2 regions of the Haloleucobacter ellipsoideus genome follow, and region 1 is predicted to be linked to the other one. Evidence: predicted binding sites of a transcription regulator. Region 1 holds the regulator's gene; the other holds the start of a gene.
What was found. The regulator HrcA, encoded in region 1, represses chaperone genes, less so after heat shock. The targets are predictions, from matches to a motif close to GTTAGCACTCNCNNNNNGNGAGTGCTAAC.
Positions count from the first base shown of each region.

Region 2: the regulator HrcA is predicted to act here: its motif matches at 2,971-2,999, upstream of groES (co-chaperone GroES).

Region 1 covers NZ_JBQWAR010000020.1:187,816-193,577, reverse strand. Annotated here, with positions in the region: gene ACT6QG_RS12760 (PHA/PHB synthase family protein) at 1-94, shown strand, start outside; gene ACT6QG_RS12755 (DoxX family protein) at 320-715, shown strand; gene hrcA (heat-inducible transcriptional repressor HrcA) at 794-1,891, opposite strand; gene rph (ribonuclease PH) at 2,136-2,849, shown strand; gene rdgB (RdgB/HAM1 family non-canonical purine NTP pyrophosphatase) at 2,849-3,487, shown strand; gene hemW (radical SAM family heme chaperone HemW) at 3,569-4,777, shown strand; gene mutL (DNA mismatch repair endonuclease MutL) at 5,100-5,762, shown strand, end outside.
Region 2 covers NZ_JBQWAR010000020.1:1,056-6,817, forward strand. Annotated here, with positions in the region: gene ACT6QG_RS11955 (benzoate/H(+) symporter BenE family transporter) at 1-553, opposite strand, end outside; gene groL (chaperonin GroEL) at 933-2,573, opposite strand; gene groES (co-chaperone GroES) at 2,637-2,924, opposite strand; gene ACT6QG_RS11970 (hypothetical protein) at 3,288-3,794, shown strand; gene ACT6QG_RS11975 (hypothetical protein) at 3,905-4,318, shown strand; gene lepA (translation elongation factor 4) at 4,382-5,762, opposite strand, start outside.

The DNA.
Region 1 (5,762 bases):
TTCCTCGCCGCAGCGGGTGGCGCCGCCCGCCATGGGGGCCGCGGATTATCCGCCCCTGTGCCCCGCGCCCGGCACTTACATCATGCAGCGCTAGAAACTGGCGCAAGAAGCGCGGTGTGCCGGATGGTCCGCGGCACATCGCCCTCTGCCCCGGCGAAAAGGGGCGGGGCAGGTGTCATGCCATCTGCAGGGCACAGGATGAGACCCTCGGGAGCCGCCTCCATGGCGCTCGCGCGCGCAAGGCTGTTCGGCTGACATGCGTCATGCTATCTGCTTTTGCAGTATGCCCTTGCTGCACGATCATGTTTAGAGGTTTTCCATGAAGCAAAGCCTGAACCTTGCCCGCCCCTATATTCTCAGTATCCTTCGGATTGTACTGGGGCTTGTGATGTTTGCCTTTGGAATGGCCAAGATTTTCCATTTCCACCCCGGTCCCTACACGCCGGCCGCCGGCTCCCTTCCCTGGATTGCAGGCTGGTTTGAACTGGTGCTTGGTTTTGTTTTCCTGCTCGGCTTCCAGACGAGGATCGTGGCCTTTGTCCTGAGCGGCCTCATGGCCAGCGCCTATTTCATCGCCCACTTCCCCAAAAGCTTCTTCCCGACCGAGAATGGAGGCAGCCTGGCTGTCGTGCTCTCGTTTGTTTTCCTCTATTTCGTCACGTCAGGCGCCGGGCCGATCAGCCTCGATGCCGCCCTGGGCAAGAAGACGGACTGAGTGGGCCTGAGGCCCATATGGGGTGCCTTTTGTCCGTGCCTTGGCACCCCGCGCCCGGTGGACTGACCTGTATGGATGTCAGCCCGCATCCGAGCCGGGAGCCCCCAGCATGCGGCTGACGATACGGGCGGTGAAATCCACCATTGGCACGATGCGCCCGTAATTCAGGCGCGTCGGGCCAATCACGCCCAGCACGCCCACCACGCGCCCCTGCCCGTCACGATAGGGGGCAACGATGGTGGATGAGCCGGAGAGCGAGAACAGGCGGTTCTCCGAGCCGATGAAAATCCTCAGGGACTGGGCCTCCTCGGCCCGGCCCAGCAGTTCCACCACATCGCGCTTGGCCTCCAGATCATCGAACAGCAGGCGGATGCGCTCCAGATCCTCCAGCGCATGCAGGTCTTCCAGCAGCTTGGCCTGCCCGCGCACGATCAGCTTGCGCTCATGTGGCGCCTCGTCAGACCATGAGGCAAGGCCGGCTTCCACCACCCGTGCGGTGAGCGAATCGAGATCCTGCCGCAATTCGTCGAGCCGGGCTTCCATTTCGGCGCGGGCCTCGGCCAGAGTGCGCCCGCGGATCTGCGCGTTCAGATAGTTGGTGGCCTCCGTCAGGGCGGCGGCGGGCAGGCCGGGGGGCACTGGCAGCACCCGGTTCTCAACCTGCCCATCCTCGGAAACGAGAATGACCAGGGCCCGGCCGGGGTCCAGCAGCACGAATTCCATGTGGCGCAGGCGGGGATCGGTCTTGGTGGCGGTCACCACCCCGGCCCCGCGTGCAAGGCCGGAGAGCAGCGTGGTGGCCTCCTTCAGCACGCCTTCCACCGAATTGGCACGGGCGGCGGCGGCCATCTGCGCCTCGATGCTGGCGCGGTCCGTTTCATTCACGTCTCCCACTTCCATCAGCGCATCCACGAAGAAGCGCAGCCCGCGTTCGGTCGGCAGCCGTCCGGCGCTGGTGTGGGGGGCAAAGATGAGGCCGGTTGCCTCCAGATCCGACATCACATTGCGGACGGAGGCCGGTGAGAGAGGGGTCGACAGGAGGCGCGAGATGTTGCGCGAGCCGACCGGCTCGCCCGTGGCGAGATAGTTCTCCACGATCTGGCGGAAGATCTCGCGCGAGCGCGCGTCGATCTGCGCCAGGGCGCCTGCGCTGGTGGAGAGCAGAGGGTCCAGCATCGCATGTCTCCTGAAAGGGGCGACAGGGGCACTGCGCGCCCTTCGTTCCTGAGATACCAGCTTGTATGTGCTGTGCTTATATGTGCTGTCTTGCGCTCCCGCCTTCAACCCTCTTTGTGCCGGCCGGGCGGATTGGCGCGCCGCTGTGGGGCGATGTTCCGGATTCTTCCTGCAGGGCGGTATCCACTTCACTCGAAAATGCTCTAAAAGGAGCGCGCAACCGACAAGAACAAGGATGATACCCATGCGCCCGAGCAAGCGTGCCGCCAATGAAATGCGCGCCGTTTCCTTTGAACGGGGTGTGATGCGCTACGCGGAAGGCTCCTGCCTCGTGAAGTTCGGCGAGACCCATGTGCTGGTTTCGGCCACGCTTGAAGAGCGCCTGCCGCCATGGCTGAAGGGGCAGGGCAAGGGCTGGATCACCGCTGAATATTCCATGCTGCCGCGCGCCACCCATGACCGCAACCGGCGTGAATCCTCCACCGGCAAGGTCTCCGGCCGCACGCAGGAAATCCAGCGCCTGATCGGCCGCTCGCTGCGCACCGTGACCGATCTGGTGGCGCTGGGCGAAAAGCAGATCACGATTGACTGCGACGTGCTTCAGGCCGATGGCGGCACCCGCACCGCCGCCATCACCGGCGCATGGGTCGCCCTGCATGATTGCCTGAGCTGGATGTATTCGCGCTCCATGGTGCGCCAGATGCCGCTCACCCAGCATGTGGCCGCTGTTTCCTGCGGGATCTACAAGGAAACCCCGGTGCTGGATCTCGACTATGCCGAGGATTCCTCCGCCGAGACCGACGCCAATTTCGTGATGACCGACAAGGGCGGCATCGTCGAGATTCAGGGTACGGCGGAAAAGACCCCCTTCACGCAGGAGGAGCTGATCTCGCTGCTCACCCTTGCGCGCGGCGGGGTGGACCATCTGGTGGCGCTGCAGAAGCAGGCGATCGCGTGATGGGGCGCACCCTCTCCGGCAAGGTGGTCATTGCCACCCACAATCCCGGCAAATTGCGCGAGATGCGCGATCTTCTGGCCCCCTACGGGATCGATCTGGTTTCCGCCGCGGAACTGAACCTGCCCGAGCCGGAAGAGACGGAAAACACCTTCACCGGCAATGCCCGCATCAAGGCGGAAGCGGCGGCCAAGGCTTCCGGCCTTCCCGCCTTTGCCGATGACAGCGGGCTGGCGGTGGATGCGCTGGGCGGTGCTCCCGGCATTTTCAGCGCCCGCTGGGCGGGGCCGGAGAAGGATTTCGCCCTCGCCATGGAGAAGGTGAACAACGCCCTTGCGGCCAATGGGGCGGTGAAGGCGGAAGATCGCGTCGCGCGCTTTGTCTCGGCCCTGTGCGTGGCCTGGCCGGACGGGCATGTGGAGGAGTTTCTCGGCGAGGTGGTAGGGCAGATCATCTGGCCCCCGCGCGGCGAGAAGGGGTTTGGCTATGATCCCGTCTTCCAGCCGGAGGGGCACAGCCGCACCTTTGGCGAGATGAGCGCCGATGAAAAGCACGGCCTGCCGCCGCTGGGCGAGGGGCTGTCGCATCGCGCCCGCGCTTTTCTCAAGCTTGCGGAAGGGTGCCTGAAGGCCCCTGCATGATCTTCAGGCCGGGGCGGTGCGCTGCCCCGGTTCTTCTTTCAGGATATGTCGCGGCTGGCGGGCTGCATGGTGCAGGTACAGATGGTTTCAGCCGGTGAGAATATGATGTCTGCCCCGCAGCCGAACGCCGGCGCGGAAGGCGGCTTTGGCGTCTATGTGCACTGGCCCTTCTGCCGGGCCAAATGCCCCTATTGCGACTTCAACAGCCATGTGCGGCGCAATCCGCCGGACCAGCAGCGCTTTCTGGCCGCCTACCGGCGCGAGATCGCGCATATGCGCACCCTCACCGGCCCGCAAAATGCCCAGACGGTGTTTTTCGGCGGCGGCACCCCCTCGCTGATGGAGCCGGCACTGGTGGCGGGGATTCTGGAGGCCATCAATGCGGCGTGGCCTCTGGTGGCGGATGCGGAGATCTCGCTGGAGGCCAACCCCACATCGGTGGAGGCGGCGAACTTTGCGGGCTATGGCGCGGCGGGGGTGAACCGGGTTTCTCTCGGTGTGCAGGCACTCGATGATGCCGATTTGCAGTCTCTTGGCCGCATGCACACGGCGCGGGAGGCGCTGAACGCGGTGGCCGTGGCGCGGCGGGCCTTCCAGCGCGTGTCGTTCGATCTCATCTATGCCCGCCCGAAACAGACTCCCGAAAGCTGGGCGGCGGAGCTCAACCGGGCGCTGGATGAGGGCTGTGAGCATCTCTCCCTCTATCAGCTCACCATCGAGGCGGGCACGCCGTTCGAGCGTCTCTATGGCGCGGGCAAGCTCATTCTGCCGGATGATGACGTCTCCCGCGCCTTGTGGGATGTGACGCAGGATGTGACCCGCGCGGCGGGGCTTCCGGCCTATGAAATCTCCAATCATGCGCGGGCGGGCGCGCAGGCGCGGCATAATCTCATCTATTGGCGCTATGGCACCTATGTGGGCATTGGCCCGGGTGCCCATGGGCGCATTCTGGCCAACCGCCCCGGCGATAATCTGGGCCGCCGCGCCACCATGGTCGAGCGCCAGCCGGATCTCTGGCTGGAAAAGGTGGAGGCGCAGGGCCACGGCATGGTGGGCGATGAACCGCTCACGCCCGAGGAGCAGGCCGATGAAATGCTGCTGATGGGCCTGCGCCTGCGCGAGGGGCTGGATCTTGCCCGCTATCATCGCCTTGCCCCGCAGCCCCTGGAGGCCCGGCGCATCCGCAATCTGGAAGAGCAGGGCATGCTGCGGCAGGAAAACGGGCGGCTGATGGCCACCGAACAGGGCTTTCCGGTGCTGAATGCGGTGATTGCCGCGCTGGCGGGATAAGGCTTTTCCCGTCCGGGCATCCCGGTGATGGGGCAGGGTAAAGCCGGCCCTGCGGCGGTGACTTCAGGCGGCGGCAAAGCGATACATGCAGCAGAACAGCCCCGGCCTGCATGGATGAGACCCTGTTCATACCGGGGCGGATGTGTTTCCGCACGGAAGGGCAGGAGCTGGACCACAGGCCCGAGCCATGGAGGCGGGCGCGGGTGGGCCCGGTTTGCGCTGGCCTGTTCACAATCCGGCCGGTGCAGGCGGGGCTTCTGCCGCCTTCTTCCATTCCGCGCTAACATTGCCCCTTCCTCCCGATTCCCGGAGCCAGTCCTTGATGTCCATCCGCCGTTTGCCGCCCGTGCTCGTCGACCGTATCGCCGCTGGCGAGGTGGTGGAGCGTCCGGCCGCGGTGGTGAAGGAACTGGTGGAAAATGCGCTCGATGCCGGGGCCACCACCATAGAGGTGGTGATTGACGGCGGCGGGCGGCGTCTGGTGCGGGTCAGCGATAATGGCCGGGGCATGGGGCCGGATGATCTGAGCCTTTGCGTGGAGCGCCATGCCACCTCCAAGCTGCCGCATGAGGATCTTCTGGCCATTTCCACGCTCGGCTTCCGGGGGGAGGCGCTGCCATCGATCGGCGCGGTGGCGCACCTGTCCATTGCCAGCCGTCCCTCCGGTGCGCGCCATGCCTTCGAGGTGCGGGTGGATGGAGGCATCATCACCCCGCCGCGCCCCGCCGCCTTGGCCGAGGGCACGCGGGTGGAGGTGCGGGACCTGTTCTACGCCACCCCGGCCCGCCTCAAATTCCTGAAATCCGACCGGGCGGAAACCACGGCCGCGGTGGATATCGTCCGCCGTCTTGCGCTGGCGCGTCCCGATGTGTCCTTCACGCTGGTGGCCGAGGGCAAGGCGCCGGTGACATGGCCAGTGCGCAGCATGGATGGGGAAGGGCGCAAGGCGCGCCTTGCCGATGTGCTGGGGGCTGAGGCCGGGCGC
Region 2 (5,762 bases), 190 kb from region 1:
GCCCAAGAATGCCAACCACCGCATAACGGGCGGAGAATCGCTTCAACAGCACATAGGCCACGATGAGCAGGCCAACCAGCAGCGGATCAACGCTCGCTCCGCCAAAGGCCCCGATGCCGAACTGCAACAGGATTCCGGCCAGCAGGCCCGCGGCGATTCCGGGTGGAATCAATTGTATGACCCGCTCGAAATATCCGGAGAGGCCCAGCAGGGCGAAAGCGACAGCCGAGATCATGTAGGCCCCGATCGCCTCCTCATAGGGGGTCGTGGCGAGCGCGGTGACAAGAAACGCCGCCGCCGGGGTGGACCATGCGGTGATGATCGGCTCGCGATAGTGCCAGCTCAGAATGAGCCCGGTCAGGCCAACACCGATCGAAACCGACCACACCCACGATGCCGTGAGTTCCGGGCTCAGCCCGGCGACACGCGCGGCCTGAAACACCAGAATGAATGTGCCCCCATAATTGACGATGACCGAAATCATGCCCGCAACAACGGGATGCGTCAGATCATTCAGACGGATGGGAGATGGTGACGGCGAGCGGGTGGACATGATGATCGTGCGCCCCTGAATCCTGATATGCGGCCAATTCCTCCCATGGGTTCTAGCTGACAAATGGCCTGTTATTTCCATCCATTTTTGAAGAGATGACCAGACCATTACAACCAGACTGACAGCCGGATTCCGACCCATCATCCTCCCCGGCCGGAAATGTCTCCTGCGCCTATTCATCAATATGGCCCGGCTTCAGGGCGTGATGCCCTCTAAGCGGGCACCCAAGCCACCCCTCCTGGCGCCTCCTGCCTTTCACCCGCATGCGGGCGATTCTGCCCCCCTGATCCCGCCATGGCATCCGGACAGACGTCCGGGCATGAAAAAAGGCGCGACCCTGAGGGTCGCGCCTTCATACTCATATCCGCGGAGGGCTGGATCAGAAGTCCATGCCACCCATGCCGCCCATGCCGCCGGGCATGGCGGGAGCCGCTTCCTTCTTCGGCAGCTCGGCCACCAGAGCCTCGGTGGTCACGATCAGAGCCGCGATGGAGGCAGCGTCCTGCAGGGCGGTGCGCACGACCTTGGCCGGGTCCACGATGCCGGTGGCGATCATGTCCACATACTCTTCGGTCTGGGCATTGAAGCCGAAGTTCGGATCCTTGCTCTCGAGCACCTTGCCGACCACGATGGAGCCTTCAACGCCAGCATTCTGGGCGATCTGGCGGATCGGGGCCTCAAGGGCGCGCAGGACGATCTTCAGGCCGGCAGCAATGTCGGCATTGTCGGAGGACAGGGCCTCGACAGCCTGCTTGGCGAGCAGCAGGGCCACGCCGCCACCGGGGACGATGCCTTCTTCCACCGCAGCGCGGGTGGCGTTCAGCGCGTCGTCCACGCGATCCTTCTTCTCCTTGACTTCCACTTCGGTGGAACCACCGACGCGGATGACGGCAACGCCGCCAGCGAGCTTGGCCAGACGCTCCTGGAGCTTCTCGCGGTCATAGTCGGACGTGGTGGTCTCGATCTGGGCCTTGATCTGGGCGACGCGCGCCTCGATGCCGGCCTTCTCGCCAACGCCATCGACGATGGTGGTCTTTTCCTTCTCGAGGATGACCTTCTTGGCGCGACCGAGGTCAGCCAGGGTCACGTTCTCAAGCTTGATGCCGAGATCCTCGGAGATCACCTGACCACCGGTGAGGATGGCGATGTCTTCCAGCATGGCCTTGCGGCGATCGCCGAAGCCCGGAGCCTTGACGGCAGCAACCTTCAGGCCGCCACGCAGCTTGTTGACCACGAGCGTGGCCAGAGCCTCGCCTTCCACGTCCTCGGCGATGATGACGAGCGGACGGCCGGACTGCACGACAGCTTCCAGAACCGGCAGGATCGGCTGGAGACCGGAGAGCTTCTTCTCGAAAATGAGAATGTAGGGCTCTTCCAGATCGGCGATCATCTTCTCCGCATTCGTGACGAAATACGGGGAGAGATAGCCACGGTCGAACTGCATGCCTTCAACGACATCCAGCTCGGTCTCGGCGGTCTTGGCTTCCTCGACGGTGATGACACCCTCGTTGCCGACCTTCTGCATGGCATGGGCGATCATCTCGCCGATGTCGGTGTCGCCATTGGCGGAGATGGTGCCAACCTGCGCCACTTCGGAAGAAGCGGACACCTTGCGGGCGCGGCCCTGAATGTCCTTGATGGCAGCAGCCACGGCCAGATCGATGCCGCGCTTCAGGTCCATCGGGTTCATGCCGGCGGCAACCGCCTTGGCGCCTTCCTTCACGATGGCCTGGGCCAGAACGGTCGCCGTGGTGGTGCCGTCGCCAGCCAGATCGTTGGTCTTGGAGGCAACTTCACGTACGAGCTGGGCGCCGAGATTCTCGAAGCGGTCCTCGAGCTCGATCTCCTTCGCAACCGACACACCGTCCTTGGTGATGCGCGGGGCGCCGAAGGACTTCTCGATCACCACATTGCGACCCTTCGGGCCGAGCGTGACCTTCACGGCATTGGCAAGGATATCCACGCCGCGCAGCAGCTTCTCACGCGCATCGGCAGAAAACTTGACGTCTTTGGCAGCCATAATGGCCTCCTGAATTGGTTTTTATCAGCAGTTCCGGCCCATGGGGGCCAGCATCAAATGGTGTCAGCCGACAACGCCGAGGATGTCGCTTTCCTTCATGATGAGCAGGTCTTCACCGTTGATCTTCACTTCGGTGCCGGACCACTTGCCGAACAGCACACGGTCGCCCGCCTTCACATCGAGGGGCACCAGCTTGCCGGCTTCGTCACGTGCGCCGGGGCCTACAGCCACAACCTCGCCCTCCTGGGGCTTTTCCTTGGCGGTATCAGGAATGATGATGCCGCCAGCGGTCTTCTGCTCGGCCTCGATACGCTTCACAACCACGCGGTCATGCAGGGGACGGAAGGACATGGATCAATTCCTCATCGAAACTGGATTATGGCCTGGACAGGCCGTTGCTAGCACTCTCACGAGGCGAGTGCCAGACACGAGCCGCAGATAAGCACCCGCTCCCTGTCCGTCAAGACGGGACAAGGGGGCTGTGTCCCAACTTTTTTCGTTTTTTGCGTCCACAACAGGCAAATCAAGCCATTGCAGAGAGATACGAACCAGTAACGGATCTGCGCTATGGTAAAGACAGTGGCGTTTCGGCACGCTCACTCTCGGTCGTTTTCCTGCATCGACGCCCAGGCCCTCAGGCGATAAGCTCCCGGCAGGCAGTGATGGAAACGGCGTGAAACCGGAACAAAGACGGCGGAGGCCTCAGAGTAACTCATGAATGCGAAGCTTGCATGGACGAACGCGCGCACCGCACGCAGCTCCCGGCCCGTTCTGACCGGTGGCGCGGTGGCCGTCATGGCGCTGACCCTCGCCGCTTGCAGCACCGGCGTCATGGAGCCTCCCGCCCCGGCCCTCCCGCAATATAGCAGCCCGATTCCGCCGGACCAGTTCATCGGGCGCTGGGGCCTTGCCTCCTATCACCGCCCGGATGACGCCACCCGGACAGAACGGCAGGCGCGCGGCCAGTGCTCGAACCCCTATGTCATCACCGGCGGCAACCATGGCGGCGTGCTGATGTATCTGGCCGATGACAACAAGCTGACCGAGGTCGTTTCCAAGGCGGCCGGCGGCCCGACCTATCTTGGCCCGCCTGAAGACCCGGCCGGCGGCCCGCGCGATCGCCAGATCCTGCGCAAGGACAATGATGTGATGGTGCTCAAATGGGTCGATCCGGAAGTGGCCGGGCGCTATGGCACCATGATCTATGTGCGCTGCCCCTGAGGCTGGCGCCCTCTTCCGGTTTTGTGGACACCCCCGTCTGTCATGCAGGCGGGGGTTTGTCATTCAGGCGACGGGCGCGCAGCCGGAACAGGATGCCCGGGAGACAGAAAATGTCGGATGCTCTTTTCCAGCCGCGGGACGACAACGGGCCTGAAGCGGAGATGGTGGCGGCGGCGGTGGCCTGCCTGAATGGTTTCACCAGCCGCTTCAATGTCCGGGATCTTGCGGGCATGGATGCATATCTGCATTTCCCGCATGTCATCCTGTCCGGCGAAGAGCTGGTGATCTGGGAGGAGCCGGGCAAACTGCCGGCGTCCTTCTTTGATGAGCTGAGCCGGAAGACGGGCTGGGCCGAAACGCGATACCAGCGTCAGGAGGCGGTGCTTGTCAGCCCGCGCAAGGTGCACATGCATGTTGTGTACAGCCGGAACCGCCGGGACGGTTCGGTGATCAGCAGCCACGGCAATATGTGGATCGTGACCTGCGAGCAGGGGCGCTGGGGCATCAAGCTGCGCTCCTACTGAGGCGCGTGTGAGCGGAGACATCCCCCGCCCACCTTCCATGCCCGGAATGCGGCGAAGGCCGCCTCACTCATCCATCTTGAGCGCGGCGATGAAGGCTTCCTGCGGAATCTCCACCTTGCCGAACTGGCGCATCTTCTTCTTGCCCTCTTTCTGCTTGTCGAGCAGCTTGCGCTTGCGGCTGATATCACCGCCATAGCACTTGGCGGTCACATCCTTGCGCAAAGCGCGGATGGTCTCGCGGGCAATGATCTTGCCGCCAATGGCGGCCTGGATCGGGATCTGGAACATGTGCTGGGGAATGAGATCCTTCAGCTTCTCGCACATCACCCGGCCGCGGCTTTCCGCACGGGTGCGGTGCACCAGCATGGAGAGCGCGTCCACCGGCTCGGCATTCACCAGCAGCGACATCTTCACCAGATCACCGGCGCGGTAATCGGTGATGTTGTAGTCGAACGAGGCATAGCCCTTGGAGATGGACTTCAGGCGGTCATAAAAGTCGAACACCACCTCGTTCAGCGGCAGGTCATAGGTGACCATGGCGCGCGAGCCGACATAGGTGAGCTCGATCTGGTTGCCGCGCCGGTCCTGGCACAGCTTGAGCACAGACCCCAGATACTCGTCCGGCGTCATGATGGTGGCGCGGATCCAGGGCTCGCGCACCTCGGTGATCTTCATCACGTCCGGCATGTCCGCCGGGTTGTGCAGGTCGATCACCGAACCGTCCGAGAGCGAGATTTCATAAACCACCGAAGGCGCGGTGGCGATGAGATCGAGATTGAACTCGCGCTCCAGCCGCTCCTGAATGATCTCCAGATGCAGCAGGCCGAGGAAGCCGCAGCGGAAGCCGAAGCCGAGCGCGGCCGAGGATTCCATCTCGTAGGAGAAGCTGGCATCGTTGAGGCGCAGCTTGCCCATGGCGGCGCGCAGGTCGTCAAAGTCTGCCGCATCCACCGGGAAGAGGCCGCAGAACACCACCGGCTGGGCCGGCTTGAAGCCCGGCAGGGCCTCGGCGCAGGAGCGCTTGTCCTCGGTGATGGTATCACCCACGCGGGTGTCGGCCACTTCCTTGATCGAGCCGGTGAGGAAGCCGATCTCGCCGGGGCCCAGCTCCTGCATCGCCACCATCTTGGGGGTGAACACGCCCACCCGGTCGATGTCATAGACAGCGCCGGAGCCCATCATCTTGATGCGCTGGCCCTTCTTCATCACGCCATCGATGATGCGCACCAGCACCACCACGCCGAGATAGGTGTCATACCAGCTGTCCACCAGCAGGGCCTTGAGGGGGGCCGCGCGATCCCCCACAGGCGCTGGAAGGCGGGTGACGATGGCTTCCAGCACCTGATCGACATTCAGCCCGGTCTTGGCCGAAATGCCGATGGAATCGGAGGCGTCGATACCGATCACGTCCTCGATCTGCGCTTTCACCTTTTCCGGTTCGGCG